3 regions of the Shewanella sp. SR1 genome follow, and region 2 is predicted to be linked to each of the others. Evidence: predicted binding sites of a transcription regulator. Region 2 holds the regulator's gene; each other region holds the start of a gene.

Region 1 (7,058 bases), on a different contig from region 2:
CCCAACCTTGCTCAACCAATTTAACTTTAGCATCCGCAGGCGTTGGCGAGGCTTTGATCAATGCAATAATCGGGTCGATGTTAGCCAGTGCAACCGCCAGCGCTTCCAGAATATGGGCGCGCTCACGGGCTTTACGCAGTTCAAATACGGTACGGCGCGTCACGACTTCACGGCGATGCAGAATAAAGCATTCGAGCATTTCTTTAAGATTAAACAGTTTAGGCTGACCATTGGTCAAGGCCACCATGTTAATCCCGAAAGAACACTGCATTTGCGTTTGAGCATACAGGTTGTTTAATACCACCTCGCCCACTTCACCGCGCTTAATTTCGATAACGATACGCATACCGTCTTTATCAGACTCGTCGCGTAAACCGCTGATCCCTTCAAGCTTTTTATCTTTAACCAGCTCGGCAATCTTCTCGATTAAACGGGCTTTGTTCACTTGATACGGGATTTCAGTCACGATAATGCGTTCACGGCCATTATCTTCGGTTTCCACATCCGCCAGTGCACGCATGATCGCGCGGCCACGGCCGGTTTTATAGGCATCAATAATGCCTTTACGGCCATTGATAATTGCCGCAGTTGGGAAATCCGGACCTGGAATGTATTCCATCAGCTGTTCAATAGACAGTGAGGGTTCTTCAATCAGTGCCAAACAGCCTTTCACGACTTCCGTTAGGTTGTGTGGTGGGATGTTGGTCGCCATACCTACCGCAATACCCGATGAGCCGTTAATTAACAGGTTAGGTACGCGTGTAGGTAATACAGCTGGAATGAGTTCTGTGCCGTCGTAGTTAGGGACGAAATCTACTGTCTCTTTTTCAAGATCGGCCAGTAATTGATGCGCTAACTTATCCATACGGATTTCGGTATAACGCATTGCCGCCGCTGAGTCACCGTCGACCGAACCGAAGTTACCTTGGCCATCTACTAAGGTGTAACGCAGTGAGAATGGCTGGGCCATACGGACGATAGTGTCATAAACAGCAGAGTCACCATGAGGGTGATATTTACCGATGACGTCACCGACCACACGGGCAGATTTTTTGTAAGGCTTGTTCCAATCGTTCTTCAATTCACTCATGGCAAACAGAACGCGGCGATGAACCGGCTTTAAGCCGTCGCGCACGTCTGGTAATGCACGTCCCACGATAACGCTCATGGCGTAATCAAGGTACGAATTCTTTAGTTCGTCTTCGATATTAATTGGCGAAATAGATGATGCCAGATCAGTCATAAACTGCTCGTTCCCCTGAAAAATAGCCGACAACGTATAATCCGTATCATTGCCTAGCCCAAAAACGTGATTTGGCATTCTAACACAGTTATTTAATGTCGCCAGACCTATCATTATCGAATTGAGAGTCTGGTGGCTTAATAGATGAAAACACTGTCAATTTGGTCGTTTAAGCGATAAACCAGCGTTGAAATTCGTGGCTTAGGATGAGAAAAAATCGTCAAAGGGATGAAGTAAAAGGTCGATACGGAGCACAACAATTAACATAAAAGCAGAAAACTGCTGAAAATTCACTCAACCACAAGGGCTTAGCTCAGTCGAACACTTTGTTTATCAAACATAGTCGTTATAATAGCCGCACAATACAGCTACTTCAGGTAATAGCATGCATCAGAATACCAATGTGGACCCACAGGAAATCGCAAAGTTTGAACGTATGGCCGAAACTTGGTGGGATCTCAACGGTGAATTTAAGCCGCTGCATCTATTAAACCCGCTGCGCTTAAATTATATCGATCAAACTGCTGGCGGCATTTTCGGTAAGAAAGTGCTCGACGTTGGTTGCGGCGGCGGGATTTTATCTGAGAGCATGGCCCGCATCGGCGCCGAGGTTGATGGTCTCGACATGGGTGATGAGCCCTTAGAAGTCGCGCGCCTGCATGCCCTCGAAACGGGCGTAAGCATTAATTATGTAAAAAATACTGCCGAGACCCACAGCCAAGATCATCAAGCCTATTACGATGTGGTGACGTGTATGGAAATGCTGGAGCATGTGCCTGATCCACAATCTGTGATCAAGGCTTGCTGTGACATGGTCAAACCCGGTGGCTTTGTGTTTTTCTCCACCATCAACCGCAACATTAAATCCTACGTTCACACGATTCTCGGCGCAGAATATTTGCTGAAGATGCTGCCAGTTGGCACCCATGAGCATAAAAAATTCATTAAGCCTTCGGAATTGATTGAGCTTGTGGACAATACCGATCTGATCTGTACCGATGCATTAGGCATCAGCTACAACCCGCTGACGGGCATTTTTAAATACACGCCTAAAGTTGATGTGAATTACATGATCGCAACGCGTAAGGTTGATTAATATGAGTCTGGCACAGATCCAAGGCGTACTGTTCGATCTCGACGGCACCTTAGCCGATACCGCGCCGGATCTGGTGCAAGCCCTCAATTTAAGTCTTCAGGACGTCGGCATCGCCGCGCAGCCGTTAGCGGCCATGCGCTACGCCGCATCCCACGGCAGTTTTGCCTTAGTCGATGCGGCGATACCCAATGCGGCGGATGATCTTCGTACTCAAGTTCAACAAGGGCTGCTCGCCCACTATCAGCGCATTAATGGCGATCATTGTGCGCTATTCACGGGCATAGCAGCATTACTCGACTGGCTTGAGTTAACGCAGCTGCCGTTTGGGGTGATCACCAACAAGCCAGCGCGGTTTACCCGTCCCTTATTGCGAAAACTGAATTTACACTTACGTATGCCCGTTATCATTAGTGGCGATTCGACCAAACACCCAAAACCCCACACTGCACCTATGCTGTTAGGGGCTCAGCAACTGAACTGCGCTCCAGAGCACATTTTGTATCTTGGGGATGCCGAGCGGGATTTGTTAGCAGCTAGGGCGGCGGGCATGTTAGGCGGCGTTGCCCTATGGGGTTATCTGGGTGTCAACGACAAGCCATCGCAGTGGCCAGCTCACGCGCACTTTGCCAGCCCAACTGAGTTACATCAGGCATTAATCGAAGCATTGGCCTAGAAAAACTCGCTAATAAAACGGCGAACAGACGTCACCATGACACTCAAAGATAAACCTTTTGCTAAAGCCAATATGCAGACACACATAAGTGTGTTTGCCTGATTTTTACCTGAGAATAAAATCAGGCAGCGAAAGGTCGGCGGATAAAAGATCGGCACTTGTGCGCGATCGCGATCTAAAGAAAAGATCGCCTAAAAATCCCCCATGAGTGCGACACACTAACCTGAAATTGAGCTTCAAGGTTAGTCGTTACTAACGCGAAAGCTTATCCTCAACTTATCCACAAGATGTCCCCTGAATTCAGACTTGCAAATAGGGTCAAACCTCACTATCTTGTATCCCAGATAATTTAAAACACCATATCTTGTGTATAGGTAGCAATCAGACACACTAGAAGCTCGCCGCTTAATTGACTCGTTTTCAACCAGTCAGCAGTATTTAAGGGACGGTTATTGATTGTTTTACAAGGATACGTACGGTGAACTTGCTCACCTAAATAGATATAAGAACCAAGGCCTATCTCCAAATGAATAGCACTATGACAGTCACAAAACGCTGTGGCGATCGTGAAAATATCGATCTCGAAAAAATACACCGCGTAATTACTTGGGCAGCCAAGGGATTAAAAAACGTTTCTGTTTCTGAAGTTGAACTGCGCTCGCACCTACAGTTTTTCGATGGCATCCCAACCGAAGCTATCCATGAAACCATTATCAAAGCGGCGGCGGATTTAATTTCTCCAGAATCACCGGACTATCAGTTCCTCGCCGCCCGTTTAGCGGTGTTTCATTTGCGTAAGAAGGCCTTCGGTCAGTTCGAGCCGCCAGCACTGTATACCCACGTGACTAAGTTAGTTGAGCTTGGCAAGTATGATATGCACATTCTGCAGGATTACAGCCGCGAAGAACTTGACGTGATGGATACCTATATCGACCATTGGCGCGATATGGACTTCTCTTACGCTGCGGTAAAACAGCTTGAAGGCAAATATTTAGTTCAAAACCGTGTGACGCATGAAATCTACGAGAGCGCCCAGTTCCTCTACATTTTGGTCGCGGCCTGTTTGTTTGCCCGTTATCCAAAAGAGACGCGCCTGAAGTACGTTAAAGATTTCTATGACGCGGTATCGACCTTTAAGATTTCGCTACCAACGCCAATCATGGCCGGTGTGCGCACGCCAACGCGTCAGTTCAGCTCTTGCGTACTGATCGAATGTGGTGACAGCTTAGATTCCATCAACGCGACAGCTTCGTCTATCGTGAAATACGTTAGCCAACGTGCGGGTATCGGTATTAACGCCGGTCGTATTCGCGCCTTAGGTAGCCCAATCCGTGGTGGTGAAGCCTTCCACACAGGTTGTTTACCTTTCTATAAGTATTTCCAAACCGCAGTGAAATCTTGTTCTCAAGGCGGCGTGCGTGGCGGTGCTGCGACCCTGTTCTACCCTATTTGGCACTTAGAAGTCGAATCTCTGCTGGTATTGAAAAATAACCGCGGCGTAGAAGACAACCGTATCCGTCATTTAGACTACGGTGTGCAGTTGAACAAAGTCATGTATCAACGTCTGATCAAAGGCGAAAACATCAGCCTGTTTAGCCCATCTGACGTACCTGGCTTGTACGATGCTTTCTTTGAAGATCAAAATGAATTCGAACGTTTATATGTGCAATATGAGCAAGACAGCAGCATTCGTAAGAAAACCATAAAGGCTGTTGAGCTGTTTTCACTGATGATGCAAGAGCGCGCCTCAACTGGCCGTATCTACATTCAAAACGTGGATCACTGCAACACTCACAGCCCGTTCGATTCAAAAGTCGCACCGATCAGACAGTCTAACCTGTGTCTTGAAATCGCCCTGCCGACTAAACCATTGAACAACATCGATGATCCAGAAGGTGAAATCGCGCTTTGTACGCTGTCAGCACTTAACTTAGGTTCTATCAAAGAATTATCTGATATTGAGCCATTAGCCGATCTCGCCGTACGTGCACTGGATAACCTGTTGGATTATCAAGATTACCCCATCAAGGCCGCGCAAATTGCCTCGATGAATCGCCGTACTTTAGGCATAGGCGTGATTAACTTTGCTAACTACTTAGCAAAAAATGGCATGAAGTATTCCGATGGCAGCGCGAACGAGCTTACCCACAGAACCTTCGAAGCGATTCAGTTCTATTTACTGAAAGCCTCAATGAACTTGGCCAAAGAGCAAGGTGCGTGTCCGTTATTCCACGAGACCACTTACTCTCAAGGTATTTTGCCAATCGATACCTACAAACGTGACCTAGATAAAATTTGTGCAGAACCATTGCACTTAGACTGGGAATCACTGCGTAGCGATATTAAGCAATATGGCCTGCGTAACTCGACGCTGTCGGCATTAATGCCTTCAGAAACCTCGTCGCAAATCTCCAATGCGACCAATGGTATCGAGCCACCACGTGGTCTTATCAGCGTGAAATCGAGCAAAGACGGACAGCTAAAACAAGTTGTACCAGATTTCGATACGCTGAAAGATAGCTATGAATTGCTATGGAAAATGCCAAGCAATGACGGTTACTTACAGCTAGTGGGTATCATGCAGAAGTTCGTTGACCAAGCGATTTCGGCCAACACTAACTACGATCCTTCACGTTTTGAAGGCCGTAAAGTACCGATGCAAACCCTGCTGAAAGATTTGCTCAATGCTTACAAGTTAGGTGTGAAAACGCTTTACTACCATAACACTCGCGATGGTGCGTCGGATTCACACGATGACATCACCAATTTAGAGAAAGAAGACGATGGTTGCGCCGGCGGCGCGTGTAAAATCTAGTCTTTAACGTTAACGCGGCTCTTACAAATAAAAAGTATAGGGATCCCGATTGAGTGGATCCCTATCCATTGGAAAATAGCACCATGGCCTACTCTACCTTCTGTCAAACACCCAACGATGCCACCCGTGAACCTATGTTTTTAGGTCAATCGGTCAACGTAGCTCGTTACGATCAACAAAAATATGAAGTGTTCGAAAAACTGATAGAAAAGCAGTTATCTTTCTTTTGGCGCCCGGAAGAAGTAGACGTCAGTCGCGATAAGATTGACTACGGTGCATTGCCCGATCATGAAAAACACATCTTTATTTCTAATCTGAAATACCAAACCTTACTCGACTCGATTCAAGGTCGCTCACCCAATGTGGCCTTTTTACCACTGGTGTCGCTGCCTGAACTAGAGACTTGGATTGAGACTTGGTCTTTCTCTGAGACGATTCACTCGCGCTCATACACCCATATCATTCGCAATATCGTTAACGATCCTTCAGTGATCTTCGACGATATCGTCGTGAACAAAGAAATCTTAAGCCGTGCGACCGATATCGCCGCTTACTACGATCACTTGATCCAATTGACTCAAGTGTTCCATTTACTCGGCGCGGGCACCCATGTTATCGATGACAAAGAAGTCATAGTCAACACTCGCACCCTGAAAAAAGCCTTGTACCTGTGCATGATGTCAGTCAATGCCCTAGAAGCGATTCGTTTCTATGTAAGCTTTGCCTGCTCATTTGCCTTTGCTGAACGTAAGCTAATGGAAGGTAACGCGAAAATCATTCGCCTGATTGCCCGTGATGAAGCACTGCACTTAAACAGCACTCAGCATATTTTAAGCATCATGCAAGGCGGTAAAGACGATCCAGAAATGGGTGAAATTGCTGCAGAATGCCAACAGGAAGCCTTTGATTTATTCTTCAAGGCCGCAGAGCAAGAAAAAGAATGGGCCAAATACCTGTTCAAAGACGGCTCTATGATAGGTTTGAATGAACAGATCCTCTGCCAATACGTTGAGTTCATTACTAACCAACGAATGAAGTCGGTAAATCTGCCGCAACCTTATCCTGAAATAACCAATCCATTACCTTGGATGAAAAACTGGTTAGAAAGCGATGCAGTGCAAGTCGCGCCTCAGGAAGTGGAAGTGTCTTCATACCTTGTCGGGCAAATCGACTCAGCGGTTGATGGCGATGAATTCCTCGACTTCGATCTCTAAGACGCTCAAAAGTGACG
Region 2 (7,058 bases):
CCGGCTTCAGTGTGACCTGCGCGGGTTAATACGCCGCCGTCCTGTGCCATTAACGGGAAGATATGCCCAGGTTGCACTAAATCAGACGCTTTAGCCTCTTTAGCCACGGCCGCTTTTACCGTTACCGCGCGGTCGTGGGCCGAAATACCGGTAGTCACGCCTTCGGCTGCTTCAATAGATACCGTAAAGTTAGTCGAGAACTGGGCGTTGTTATTCGTCACCATTAAGGGCAGATTTAACTGCTGGCAACGGGCTTTAGTCATGGTCTGGCAAATGAGTCCACGGCCATATTTCGCCATAAAGTTAATCGCTTCTGGCGTGACCATTTCGGCCGCCATGATCAAATCACCTTCGTTTTCTCTGTCTTCGTCATCCATCAAAATAACCATTTTGCCTTGACGAATATCTTCGATGATCTCTTCTATACTGTGCAGCGCCATTGTAGGACCTTATGATTTTGCTGTTGTTATGAAATTCTATACCTAAATAACCTAAGCTGCCGATAAGCTTAAGTTAAATAATCTGCTCCTGTGCACTAACGCACAAACCCAGCACGGGCTAACATTTCCATGGTGACGCCACCGCTCTTGCTGTCTTTGCCATCAAAACTCATCAAGCGTTCTAGATAACGGGCGATTAAATCCACTTCGATATTCACCTTATCACCCGCTTGTAGGTCGACTAAGGTAGTTTCCCCCGCGGTATGCGGCACTATGGTCAAGCGGAATCGACTGCCATCCACTTCGTTAACCGTCAGACTCACACCATCAATGGTGATGGAACCCTTGTGGGCAATATAACGCCCAAGCTCTGCGGGGGCGGCTAACCAAAACTCGATAGCTTGACCACGCACTAAGCGTTGCTCAACCGTTGCAATACCGTCGACATGGCCGCTGACCATGTGTCCGCCTAAACGTGTGGTTGGGGTGACGGCCTTTTCAAGATTCACCTTAGTGCCCACTTTATAGTGAGCAAAACCGGTTAGACTCACGGTTTCCGCTGATACATCGGCCATATAACCGTCGGCCAATTGCTGCACAACCGTTAAGCACACACCGTTAGTGGCAATACTGTCGCCTAAGCGCACATCATTTAAATCCAGTTTGCCACTCGCCACGGTCAGGCGAATATCATCGCCTTTACGCTCCAGTTTGCGCAGGGTGCCGACGGCTTCAATAATCCCAGTAAACATGGTTAACTCACTTAATTAAATAAAGAACTATCAAGCTTAACGCTCAAGGTTAAACGGGTATCTGGCCCTAATTTGCGCTCATCAACCAAAGTTAATGCAGGAATTTGCACCATGGTTTGATAATCGGGCAATTGCAACAGATTACGCCCATGCCCACCGAGGATTTTCATCGCTTGGTATAGCACTAACTCATCGGCAAGCCCCTCTGCTAAAAAAGCGCCCGCTAGGGTTGCACCCGCTTCCACCAGCACGTGATTACAACTTTGGCCTAAATAGTTTAATAGTTCAGGAAGCGAGACACGACCTGCAATTGCGGGTAACAGGAGGCAACTCACATGGGAGGGTAATTGTGCTTGAAACTCTGCGGGATAAGCCACGGTCGAGACCAACAATATGGGCGATACGATAGCCAAACATGCGGCCGATAACGGCAAACGGGCACGGCTGTCGAGTATCACTCTTAATGGTTGCAGTAATTGCGCCTCGGTTAGACTGTCTTTTAAGCCACCAAGTTCTTGATATCGCACATTGAGCGAAGGATCGTCTGCCAATATAGTTTCGATCCCCGTCACCAGCGCGCAGGAACGTAAGCGTAATCGCTGCACGTCGCGGCGGGATTCTGTGCCAGTTATCCATTTAGACACACCATTCGACAGCGCGGTTTTACCATCGAGACTCGCGGCTAATTTTACTGTGACTCTGGGCAATCCAGATTCCATCCGCTTCATAAAACCTAAATTCAAGGCATAGGCTTCATCGCGGTGTAATCCCACATCCACTTCAATGCCGGCGTCACGCAGCATTTGAATACCGCGACCAGCCACTTGCGGATTAGGATCTTCCACCGCCACGACTACACGTTTAACGCCAATATTGATCAGTGCCAAGGCGCAGGGCGGCGTGCGCCCATAATGGCTGCAGGGTTCTAAGGTGACATAGGCCGTTGCGCCGCGGGCGTGTTCGCCAGCCATACGTAGCGCATGCACTTCGGCGTGGGGTTCACCCGCTTTTTGATGATAACCTTCACCGACAATTTGGTTATCTTTAACGATAACGCAGCCCACACTGGGATTGGGTCTTGTGGTGTAAAAGCCCTTACGCGCCAATTGAATCGCGCGGCTCATCATTTGGGTATCGAGTACGGACCAACTTATGTTCAAGCTCATGTTCAACCCTGTTATTAAAGGTTTCGGCTTTCACCTGTCTTATAAAACCTGTCTTTTCATGCTTTTAGCAACTGCATGTCTGCCTTTTTAGGCGACAAAAGCTGAATGACTACTTTTGCAGTTTGGCGATGGCTTCGCCAAATTCAGAGACGTCTTCGAAGGCGCGGTACACAGAAGCGAAACGTATGTAGGCGACTTTATCGAGGTTCATCAATTGCTCCATCATCAGGTTGCCGACCATTTCAGACGGCACTTCCCGCTCGCCCGTGGCGCGCAGGGTGGACTTGATTTTGCTGAGTGCTTGCTCGATTTCATCCATAGACACGGGGCGTTTTTCAACGGCACGCAGCATGCCACCTTGGAGTTTTTCTTCATCGAAGGGTTGGCGTGAACCGTCGCGCTTAATCACCCTAGGCATGACTAATTCGGCGCCTTCGAAGGTGGTAAATCTTTCATGGCATTCGGTGCATTCTCGGCGACGGCGCACTTGATGGCCTTCTGCCACTAATCGAGAATCGATGACTTTAGTATCTGTCGCGCTGCAAAATGGACAATGCATTGAGCCTCCTGCCAGTGAATGTGAGTAAAGCGTTAATGGCTTTACCTGTTAAAATCTCAGCTAAACGCAATGGATTTAAGCCTAAGATTTTACCAATAAAAATGGCCGCTTGATGCGGCCATGGGATTTTATCCTATTTATGGGCTGAGGTTAACTATCGGATGCTAAGTACCTGATGTAAGTACCTCATGTAATTACCTAGTCAGCAAGCGATCACTCTCAGCCAGTCATCTACTTAGCGTAGATGCGTCAGCAAATTAGCCGTAAACAGGGAAACGTGCACACAGTGCCAATACTTGGCCCTTAACACGCTCAATCACAGCAGGATTGCTTGCATCATCAAGGATGTCACAAATCCAGCCAGTCAGCTCTTTCGATTCCGCTTCTTTAAAGCCGCGGCGCGTAATGGCTGGCGTACCAATACGCACACCTGAGGTCACAAAGGGTGAACGTGGGTCGTTTGGCACTGAGTTTTTGTTCACGGTAATGTTAGCGCTACCTAAGGCGGCATCGGCCTCTTTACCCGTTAAGTCACGACCAATCAGGTCAACTAACATTAAGTGGTTGCTGGTTCCGCCAGAGACGATTTTGTAACCGCGCTCAAGGAACACTTCAACCATAGCTTTAGCGTTATTAACAACTTGCTGTTGGTACACTTTAAATTCTGGCTCTAGTGCTTCTTTGAACGCAACCGCTTTACCGGCGATAACGTGCATTAATGGGCCACCTTGACCGCCTGGGAATACCGCTGAATTCAACTTTTTGTACAAGTCTTCATCGTCAGCAGCAGACAGGATCACGCCACCACGAGGACCCGCTAAGGTTTTGTGAGTCGTTGATGTCACAACGTGTGCGTGTGGTACTGGGTTTGGATAAACGCCAGCAGCAATAAGACCGGCAACGTGCGCCATATCGACAAATAGGTAAGCACCTATTTTGTCTGCGATTTCACGCATTTTTGCCCAGTCAACGATACCAGAATAGGCAGAGAAACCGCCGATCATCATCTTAGGCTTATGTTCTACGGCCAGACGTTCCATTTCGTCGTAGTCAATTTTGCCAGACTCGTCGATACCGTAAGGAATGATGTTGTACAGTTTGCCAGAGAAGTTAACGGGTGAACCGTGGGTCAAGTGACCACCGTGGGCTAAGTTCATGCCCAGTACGGTATCGCCAGGTTTTAACAATGCCATGTAAACAGCGCTGTTTGCCTGTGAACCTGAATGAGGTTGTACGTTAGCGTAAGTTGCGCCAAACAATTCTTTAGCACGTTCAATCGCTAAGGTTTCAACTACGTCCACATACTCACAACCACCGTAGTAACGCTTGCCTGGATAGCCTTCAGCGTACTTATTGGTTAACTGTGAACCTTGCGCTTCCATCACGCGTGGACTGGTGTAGTTTTCAGAAGCAATCAGCTCAATATGCTCTTCTTGACGCAGAGTTTCATTCTGAATTGCCTTAAACAGTTCCGGATCATAATCTGCGATATTCATATCTTTTTTCAGCATTGCTTACTCCAGCTGCCAATTCTTATAGGTAGGGTTGCGCGGTATTCTACTCGGAACGCGACCACAATCCCAGTATTTGAAACATGAAATTCCTATGGATTTAGCTTGAACTTGGCTCATTGTCGAGTTGAGTTCGGCGCGCAATCGAGTAGAATTAGCCGCATCATTAGTCACTTAAGATAGAGAAAAATGGCTCAGTTTGTTTACAGCATGCTGCGGGTGGGTAAAATTGTTCCGCCTAAGAAGCAGATCCTTAAAGATATTTCTTTAAGCTTTTTCCCCGGCGCCAAAATTGGCGTACTCGGCCTCAACGGTTCAGGTAAGTCGACACTACTGCGCATTATGGCGGGTATCGACACCGAAATTGAAGGTGAAGCGCGCCCAATGCCGGGATTGAAAATCGGTTACCTGCCGCAGGAACCTAAACTCGATCCGAATCAAACCGTGCGTGAAGCGATTGAAGAAGCGGTTGCAGAGGCAAAAAATGCCCTAACTCGCCTCGATGCCGTTTATACTGCCTACGCCGAGCCGGACGCCGATTTCGACGCCCTTGCAAAAGAGCAAGGCGAACTCGAAGCCATTATCCAAGCCCAAGATGCCCATAACTTAGAGTACGTCCTTGAGCGCGCCGCCAACGCCCTGCGTCTGCCGGATTGGGATGAAAAAATCGAAGTGTTATCCGGTGGTGAACGTCGCCGCGTAGCGATATGTCGTTTGCTGCTTGAAAAGCCAGAAATGCTGTTACTGGACGAACCAACCAACCACTTGGATGCTGAATCTGTGGCGTGGCTTGAGCACTTTTTGCAGGAATATGCAGGTACTGTGGTCGCGATTACCCATGACAGATACTTCCTCGACAATGCCGCTGGCTGGATTTTAGAACTCGACCGCGGTGAAGGTATTCCGTGGGAAGGTAACTATTCTTCATGGCTTGAGCAGAAAGATGCCCGTCTGAAGCAAGAATCGGCTACCGAAAGCGCTCGTCAAAAAACCATTGCCAAAGAATTGGAATGGGTACGTCAAGGCGCCAAAGGCCGTCAGTCTAAAGGCAAGGCCCGTATGGCGCGCTTTGAAGAACTGAACACTAACGATTACCAAAAACGTAACGAAACCAACGAGCTGTTTATTCCGCCCGGACCACGTTTAGGCGACAAGGTTATTGAAGTGAATAACCTGACCAAATCTTACGGTGACCGCGTACTCATCGACAATCTGTCGTTCTCTGTGCCTAAGGGCGCGATCGTCGGTATTATCGGTGCCAACGGCGCGGGTAAATCAACCCTGTTCCGCATGTTATCCGGCGCTGAAACGCCAGACAGCGGCAGTATTGAGCTGGGTGATACTGTGCAACTGGCATCGGTTGAGCAGTTCCGCGATTCGATGAATGATAAGAACACCATTTGGGAAGAAATCTCCGGTGGTCAAGACATCATGCGTATCAACAACATGGAAATCCCGAGCCGCGCCTATGTGGGCCGCTTCAACTTCCGTGGTGGCGATCAGCAAAAAGTCATCGGCACCTTGTCGGGTGGTGAACGTAACCGCGTGCATTTAGCCAAACTGCTGCAAGCGGGCGGTAACGTCTTGCTCCTCGACGAACCCACCAACGACTTAGACGTTGAAACCCTGCGCGCACTGGAAGAAGCGATTCTGGAATTCCCAGGTTGCGCTATGGTGATTTCGCATGACCGTTGGTTCCTCGACCGTATCGCGACCCACATTCTGGATTACCGTGACGAAGGCCAAGTGAACTTCTACGAAGGTAACTACACAGAATACTCGGCATGGTTGAAAAACACCTATGGCGCCGATGTGGTTGAGCCACACCGCTTGAAATACAAGCGCATGATTAAGTAGTCGTTTTAGCACTTATATACCCAAACAACCTGAAGATGCAGGATTCAGCGGGAATGTAACGCACTTTAGGCAAGGCCCTTTATTGCTCCTGCATAAATGGCATTCACGCCATCCATGGCGATTGCGGTTATTTGCAGACCTAGTGGGCTAAGTTAAAAATAACCAACACGGCATAAAGTGATTAAGCCAAAAAGGAGCTCAGGTCGAAGGATCTGCGCTCCTTTTTATTGGATGCTTTTTATGGGGAAGTTTTTATGAGCTAGTTTTTATGAATAGTTTTTCTGGACTCGCTTTATCGACTTGTTTTTATTGGATGCTGTCGAATAGTTCCGATAAAACGACTCAGCTTTTCAAACTGGCAAAATAAGCCACCAGCATGTCCATCATCACCCTGAGTGCGGGTTGCATGTGTTTGCGGGATTGATATACGCCATATACACCCAGTGACTGCGGCATGAACTCAGTTAACAATGGCACTAACTGACCCGAATCTAAATAGGGTCTCGCCGCCCACAGCGGTTGCATAGCAATCCCCTCACCTGCCAGCGTAGCATTGAGCACCACCATAGAATCATTGGCGCTAAAATTACCATTCACAGGCACATTAAACGCCTGACCTTGGTTTAACTTAGGATCGGAGTTCAGCGCCTGAGCCTGTTTCGCAGCCACATCGGCTTGATAAAACCGCCACATCACATCGCCAAAGTAGGAATAGGTTAAGCAATTATGCTGGGTCAAATCTTCGGGATGCAGCACGGCGGCACGCGCGGCAA
Region 3 (7,058 bases), on a different contig from region 2:
GCAAACTCAGGATAATGCGCCCAATGTTCGGATACGATAAAACCTTCTAACTTAAGTTTACGCATCACTATCAGGGCCAAGTTGTCTGGACCGGGTGTTGGCGCAGTGTCGTTGTACTGCGAAATCATACCGCAAACGGCGATACGTCCATGATCTTTCATATTGCTCAGCGCTGCGGCTAAATGCTCACCACCGACGTTTTCAAAGTACACATCAATCCCTTCTGGCGCGGCTTTTGTGAGCGCTTGGGTGAGATTGCCACAGGTTTTGTAATTGATGATGGCATCAACACCATAGCTTCGCAGCAATTCCGCTTTTTCGTCTGAACCCACTGAGGCGATTACGCGAGCACCCATCAGTTTACCAATCTGGCAAGCAACACTGCCGACGGCGCCTGATGCGGCAGAAACAAACAGGGTTTCACCCGCTTTTAAATCTGTGATGCGAGTGAGTCCCGTCCACGCTGTCATGCCCGGCATACCAAGCACGCCGAGGAAATGTGAACTGTCTAATTCGGTTTGCGGCAGAGCGGTCAGTCCAGCCGTATCAGTGACAGCGTGTTCGCGCCAACCTAACATGCTGCTGACTTTAGTGCCTACTGGGAAATCACTGTTTTTAGACGCGATAACTTCACCAATCGCGCCGCCTTCTAAGACTTGATTCAAGGCGAAGGGCGGAACATAACTCTTACGATCTACCATGCGCCCGCGCATATAAGGGTCGACCGACATCCACAGGTTTTTTATCAACACTTGCCCATCGGCAAGCGGTGCTAAGGGCTGATTTACTAAAGCAAAGTTCTCTGCCGTAGGCATGCCTTCAGGGCGACTGGCTAAATGGATTTCACGGGTTTCGGTAATAGTGCTATTCATAGAAAATTAACCTTTTGTTTGTGCGCAAACTAACTGCGTCAACTGTACGTGGCTTCATGACACAATGCAAATACTTTGCGCGCAAACTAGATGCGATGGGGCGGATCGGATAAGATAGCGCTATGTTTGAATGACAGGCGCTTAAACGTGCAAAATTGTTTATCTCACCCAGAGCTCGGATCTACAGAGCAGAGTCAAAACCCAGAGCTACAAAACCCTGAGTCACAAAGCCTAGCGCCAAGTGATGTACTGTGTTTATCCGATAATGTGTGCTTCGCGTTATATTCCGCGAGTAATGCCTTAGTGCGCGCTTATCGTCCTTTACTCGAGGCATACGAGTTAACTTTCCCTCAATATCTGGTGATGCAAACCCTGTGGCGTCAAAATGGCTGCAGTCAAACCCAGCTATCGGCGGCGACTAAGCTCGATATGGGGACGCTAACGCCTATCGTTAAGCGGTTAGAGGTAAAAGGCTTGATCACGCGTTTGGCCTGCGTTGAAGATGAGCGGAAAAAATTGATCACTCTGACGACTCAGGGAGAGGCGATTAAGCATGAAGCCCTAGCCTTAAAGCAAACCTTGCTGAATAAAGTGCAGATGGATGCCGAGGCACTCGATTTACTGAGGCGGCAATGTCTCGCCCTTATTGAAGATTTACAGTCATAGAGATAATGCTACTGGTGCTGTTCGCTACCCGAAAATTCAGGCTCTGCACAGATTAATACTTGATTGGCTTAGTTTTTGCTTTAAAACCGTCATTGAGTCTTAGACGCCGAATTTTTGACGATGAATTCTATTTTAAATGCCTTCAATCTTAATCGCAGCAGTACCAGTATCGCCGATGCCTATGGTGCCAATAGCCAAAAGACGAGTACGGCCAAAACCGATGCGACCACTGAGACCAAGAAAACTCAGACGGATGCCGCTAAACCCGACGCGGGTAAAGCCGATGAGATAGCGCTGTCGCCACGGGCGCAACGTGCACAGAAAATTCAGTCGATGGCGAAGGATTTTTTTGCTGATGGCAAATTTGGTGTCGCCGATATTCCCGCATTAGTGTCACGTTTACAAAAAGACGGCATTTTATCGGACGTGCAACTCGACCGTTTATCAAAAAACGGTATTACAGTTCCGAGCACAACCACGCCGAGTAAGCAGTCGCTGCAAGATTTCTTAGATGATGAGCTCAAATCATTAGCCAAAAAATCACCGAACAACCCCCTGATTAATACTTTGGTCGATGCGAAAAACGTTTTGACCAATATGGATGATGCTCAGTCGCCAGTGCTCGCCCAAAAAGCCACCAAAGTCCTTGGCCAATTAACGGATTATTTAAATTCCGAGCCACCGCTAACGGATGCCCAAAAACAGCAATGGCAGGGGCTTAAATCTATGATGCAACTCGCTTCGTCTATGGGTTCGCATCAGTCGGCATCGGGCCAACTCAGTAGTTATCTCGCACTCGCTAAGCGTTAATCTTGAGTTATGGTGCTTGATCATCACTGATTTCAGGCATCAACTAGCTGGGTTTAATCAGCAGGTCAAGGCGCAATTTTCAGATAATTGGGCCTAGCTGCAGTTCTGGTTTGTTCTTTTATTTCATCCTAAAAACTATGATCTGGATCATGGACGCCTCACCGTCGTTGTAGCCTAATGCTCTACATATTGTGTTTTATGCTTTTAAAATCACTAGATGTAGTGTTAATTTTTAGGCGAGATGGAGAGGAACTGAACAATGCCAGTCGTAATTAAGCGTGATGGTTGCCGCACACCTTTTGATGAAACAAGGATACGGGATGCAGTGAATGCCGCTGCAAACTCAGTTGGGATAGAGGATGGCGACTATGCAGCGACAGTGGCAGCGTGTATCAGTCAAAGCGTTGCGACCTTAACCGAAGTTGATATCCATCATCTACAGGATGCGGTTGAGAATTTACTGATGGAAGGGCCGTATAAGTCCTTGGCGCGAGTTTATATCGAATACCGTCACGACCGAGATGTGTGCCGTGAAGCGACCAGTAAACTCAACCTCGAAATCCGTGGTTTAGTCGAGCAAAGTAATGCGGCGTTACTCAATGAAAATGCCAATAAAGATTCGAAAGTTATCCCAACTCAGCGTGATTTGCTCGCGGGCATAGTCGCCAAACATTATGCCAAGAGTCATATCTTGCCAAAAGATGTGGTTGCTGCCCATGAAGCGGGGGAGATCCACTACCACGACTTAGATTACTCGCCATTTTTCCCGATGTTTAACTGCATGTTGATTGATTTGGCCGGCATGTTGACCCATGGCTTTAAAATGGGCAATGCCGAAATCGAAACCCCAAAGTCTATTTCAACGGCGACAGCCGTCACCGCACAGATCATTGCCCAAGTGGCGAGCCATATTTATGGCGGCACGACCATCAATCGTATCGACGAAGTGTTAGCGCCATTTGTTGCTAAGAGCTACGACAAACATTACCAAATCGCCCTGAATTGGAAGATAACCGACGCCAAAGCTTTTGCCACGGCGCAAACTGAAAAAGAATGTCACGATGCATTTCAGTCTTTGGAATATGAGGTTAATACCTTGCATACCGCCAATGGCCAAACACCGTTCGTGACCTTTGGCTTTGGGTTGGGCACTTCGTGGGAATCCCGCTTAATTCAGCAATCTATGCTGAAAGTACGGATGGCGGGATTAGGTAAAAATCGTAAGACGGCAGTTTTTCCTAAGTTAGTGTTTGCGATTCGTGATGGCATTAATCACAAAGTTGGCGATTGCAATTACGATGTCAAACAGATGGCACTCAAATGCGCAACTATGCGCATGTATCCCGACATTCTCAATTACGAGCAAGTCGAGAAAGTCACAGGTTCATTTAAAACCCCAATGGGTTGCCGCAGCTTTTTAGGCACCTATGAGGAAAATGGCGAGCTCGTGCATGAAGGACGTAATAATCTTGGAGTCGTTAGTTTAAATCTGCCGCGGATTGCCTTGGAAGCTAAGGGTGATGAAGCGGAATTTTATCATCTTTTAGATGACAGATTAGTCTTAGCCCGTAAAGCGTTAGATACTCGCATTGAGCGACTCAATGGCGTTAAAGCCCGTGTGGCACCTATCCTCTATATGGAAGGGGCCTGTGGTGTGCGTTTACGCGCCGATGATGATGTTTCTCAAATCTTTAAAAATGGTCGCGCTTCGATTTCACTCGGTTACATTGGCCTGCATGAAACCATGAATGCACTCTATGGTACCCAAACCCATGTATTTGACGATGCACAATTAAGGGACAAAGCCGTAGCTATTGTTGCCTATCTTAAAGCCGCCACGGATGCGTGGAAGGCTGAAACAGGTTATGGCTTTAGTCTGTATAGCACGCCAAGTGAGAGTCTCTGCAGCCGTTTTTGTAAACTGGATGCGAAGCAATTTGGCCTAGTCACAGGTGTGACGGACAAGGGCTATTACACTAATAGTTTCCACCTTGATGTGGAAAAAAGTGTAAATCCTTACGATAAAATTGATTTTGAACAGCCATATCCTGCTATCGCGAACGGCGGCTTTATTTGTTATGGCGAATATCCCAACATGCAGCATAACCTCGAAGCGCTGGAAAACGTGTGGGATTATAGTTATAGCCGCGTGCCTTACTATGGCACTAACACGCCAATTGATGAATGCTACGACTGTGGCTTTACTGGCGAATTTAGCTGTACCAGTAAAGGGTTCACTTGCCCTAAGTGCGGCAACCATGAGCCAAGTCGAGTGTCAGTGACGCGCCGAGTGTGCGGTTACTTAGGCAGCCCAGATGCGCGGCCCTTTAATTATGGTAAACAGGAAGAAGTAAAACGTAGGATCAAACACTTGTAACACTAATATTTTATCCTGCCTGTTGGACTTATTCCGTGGCATCACGTGGCATAAATAGTGCCATGGGATAAGTCCCAATGTTAAAAGATGAAATGCACTATGAAGTACTATCAATGAATTACCATCAATATTTCCCTATCGATGTGGTCAATGGCCCTGGTACGCGTGCGACCTTGTTTGTCTCTGGCTGCGAGCACCTGTGCCGAGGTTGTTACAATCAAAGTACTTGGGATCCCCGTTCTAGGCATGTGTTTGATAGGACGATGGAAGATAGGATGATTGCCGATCTCAATGATAAGCGGATTGTGCGCCGTGGTTTATCTCTCTCGGGGGGCGATCCTTTATTGCCTGTCAATCTCGGTGCCATTTTGGCGCTCGTCAAACGAGTCAAGGCTGAGTGTAAGGGGAAGGATATTTGGCTGTGGACGGGTTATGTGCTTAATGAGTTGAGTGATGAACAGCGCGCCGTGTTGGCCTATATTGATGTACTGGTGGATGGCAAATTTGAACAAAGTCTTGCCGATCCAAGTCTCGTATTTCGCGGCAGCAGCAATCAGATCATTCGTTTGTTATAAAAGCGGTAACGAGGATCTGTAACTTGCTGCTATAATCTCAGGCCTTGACACAGATGCTAGCATAATCAGGCTAAGATTTTACTGTGGCTAACTTAGGTAATTTAAGGTAACAGAATGAATTTAAAGCAAGAACTGCAGCAGCTTAACGATAAATTAGATAAATTTCGTCGTAAACTTGCTGCGGCTGAACAAAGAGGCGATGACGTCATTATTGCCCAGTTCAAGCGCGAAATCGCTGCAGTCACTAAGCAAATTGGCAGTGTGAAAGGCCAACAAACCCGCTTATTGAATAAGCAAGGTTCAGATATCAAAGGTTTGTCTTTCCATCGCGCTTTGACTAAAGATGAACAAGCGGACATGGGCAAACTGAAAAAGTCTGTCAAAGGTCTTGTGGTGATCCACCCTATGACGGCTATCGGCCGTGAAATGGGGCTAAAGGAAGTCACTGGATACGCGCCCGCAAAATTTTAATGTGGGTTAGGCTGTCACTAACACGGGATCGAGTGTCGATCGCGTGTTTGTGCGCCTAGTACTTTATGCACTGCTTCGTTTTAATCCATTCCTTCGTGCTGCCCATCGAAAATGACACTCATGTTTGGTTTAGTTGATTAAAACACTAAAGTATTTCTTGATTGTTCAAAAACACTTTACAATAGTGTGCTTAGTTGGCTAAGTGCCTAATCCTCGTTTGTTTCTAGGGATCTTATTCGTCTCATGGAATGAGAGTTGTCGTTAAGGTTAAGTATGTCGATAAAATATGTCGCGACGTCAAAGTTACCCACTCCTTGGGGCGTGTTTGCCATGCATGGTTTTGAAGATACAGAATCAGGCAAAGAGCATGTTGCGCTCACATTCGGTACGCTCAGTGCGGATGAACCTGTGTTGGGTCGAATTCATTCCGAGTGTTTAACTGGTGATGCGTTATTTAGCTTGCGTTGTGACTGTGGTTTTCAGTTACAAGCGGCGATGCAAAATATTGCAGAAACGGGCAGTGGCTTTATCCTTTATTTGCGCCAAGAAGGCCGTGGCATTGGTTTGTTGAATAAAATCCGCGCCTACGAGCTGCAAGATAAAGGTGCCAACACTGTTGAAGCCAACGAGCAACTGGGCTTCGAAGCCGATATGCGTAAATACGACATGATCAAACCTATGCTGGAACAGATAGGCGTGAAGCATGTGCGTTTGATGACCAATAACCCTCGTAAAGTGAAAGCGATGAAGGAGTTTGGCATCGAAGTGGTTGAGCGCGTACCGCTGCAAGTTGGTAAGAATCGTTACAACGAAGCCTACTTAAAAACCAAATCCACTGAGCTTGGGCACATGATGTCTGAATATCATTTTATGGATGAAAATAAGTAGCTTTGTATTTATGATGGGTCGACCGATTGAGTCAGAAATGAGTAAGGTTTAAGTCAATTGAGCCATTTTTTCAGTCGGTTGCCATTATGTTTGTCGTTAACTTGCTTAGTATTTCTGAGCATTGTTCCTGCCGTTTTCGCCAATAGTGCATCCCCCGCCAATACGTTTACACCTGCGACACTTACATCGGCGTCTCAAGCAAATGATGCTGGCGTGTCTGTTGATCCTGTTTCTATCAGTCACGTGCCTAGCAGTAATGCCAATGGCAGCAATCCGATAGAGTCGAGCAGTAATCCCAATTCTGTTTATGCCTTTGGTAGTTATCTCGGCACAGGGGTTTACCGCGCCGCCAACCAAAATGCGACCGTGGTCAGTATTCCGTTAAGTTTTGGTTTAAAG

What was found. The regulator NrdR, encoded in region 2, represses ribonucleotide reductase genes. The targets are predictions, from matches to a motif close to AAACACNANATNTNGTGTTT.
Region 1: nrdA (class 1a ribonucleoside-diphosphate reductase subunit alpha) is a predicted target of NrdR. The motif match lies at 3,365-3,384, and genes of this name have one in related genera.
Region 3: nrdD (anaerobic ribonucleoside-triphosphate reductase) is a predicted target of NrdR. The motif match lies at 2,557-2,576, and genes of this name have one in related genera.

The regions. Positions count from the first base shown of each region.
Region 1 covers NZ_JAJAEF010000003.1:296,458-303,515, forward strand. Annotated here, with positions in the region: gene gyrA (DNA gyrase subunit A) at 1-1,243, opposite strand, end outside; gene ubiG (bifunctional 2-polyprenyl-6-hydroxyphenol methylase/3-demethylubiquinol 3-O-methyltransferase UbiG) at 1,629-2,339, shown strand; gene KV201_RS04705 (HAD family hydrolase) at 2,341-3,012, shown strand; gene nrdA (class 1a ribonucleoside-diphosphate reductase subunit alpha) at 3,539-5,827, shown strand; gene nrdB (class Ia ribonucleoside-diphosphate reductase subunit beta) at 5,911-7,041, shown strand.
Region 2 covers NZ_JAJAEF010000013.1:75,295-82,352, reverse strand. Annotated here, with positions in the region: gene ribBA (bifunctional 3,4-dihydroxy-2-butanone-4-phosphate synthase/GTP cyclohydrolase II) at 1-440, opposite strand, end outside; gene KV201_RS13590 (riboflavin synthase) at 536-1,192, opposite strand; gene ribD (bifunctional diaminohydroxyphosphoribosylaminopyrimidine deaminase/5-amino-6-(5-phosphoribosylamino)uracil reductase RibD) at 1,204-2,358, opposite strand; gene nrdR (transcriptional regulator NrdR) at 2,468-2,917, opposite strand; gene glyA (serine hydroxymethyltransferase) at 3,175-4,428, opposite strand; gene ettA (energy-dependent translational throttle protein EttA) at 4,618-6,285, shown strand; gene KV201_RS13565 (LysR family transcriptional regulator) at 6,628-7,058, opposite strand, start outside.
Region 3 covers NZ_JAJAEF010000017.1:76,643-83,700, reverse strand. Annotated here, with positions in the region: gene KV201_RS15765 (NADP-dependent oxidoreductase) at 1-872, opposite strand, end outside; gene KV201_RS15760 (MarR family winged helix-turn-helix transcriptional regulator) at 1,020-1,538, shown strand; gene KV201_RS15755 (hypothetical protein) at 1,659-2,348, shown strand; gene nrdD (anaerobic ribonucleoside-triphosphate reductase) at 2,608-4,725, shown strand; gene nrdG (anaerobic ribonucleoside-triphosphate reductase-activating protein) at 4,839-5,300, shown strand; gene KV201_RS15740 (YibL family ribosome-associated protein) at 5,415-5,771, shown strand; gene ribA (GTP cyclohydrolase II) at 6,045-6,659, shown strand; gene KV201_RS15730 (hypothetical protein) at 6,717-7,058, shown strand, end outside.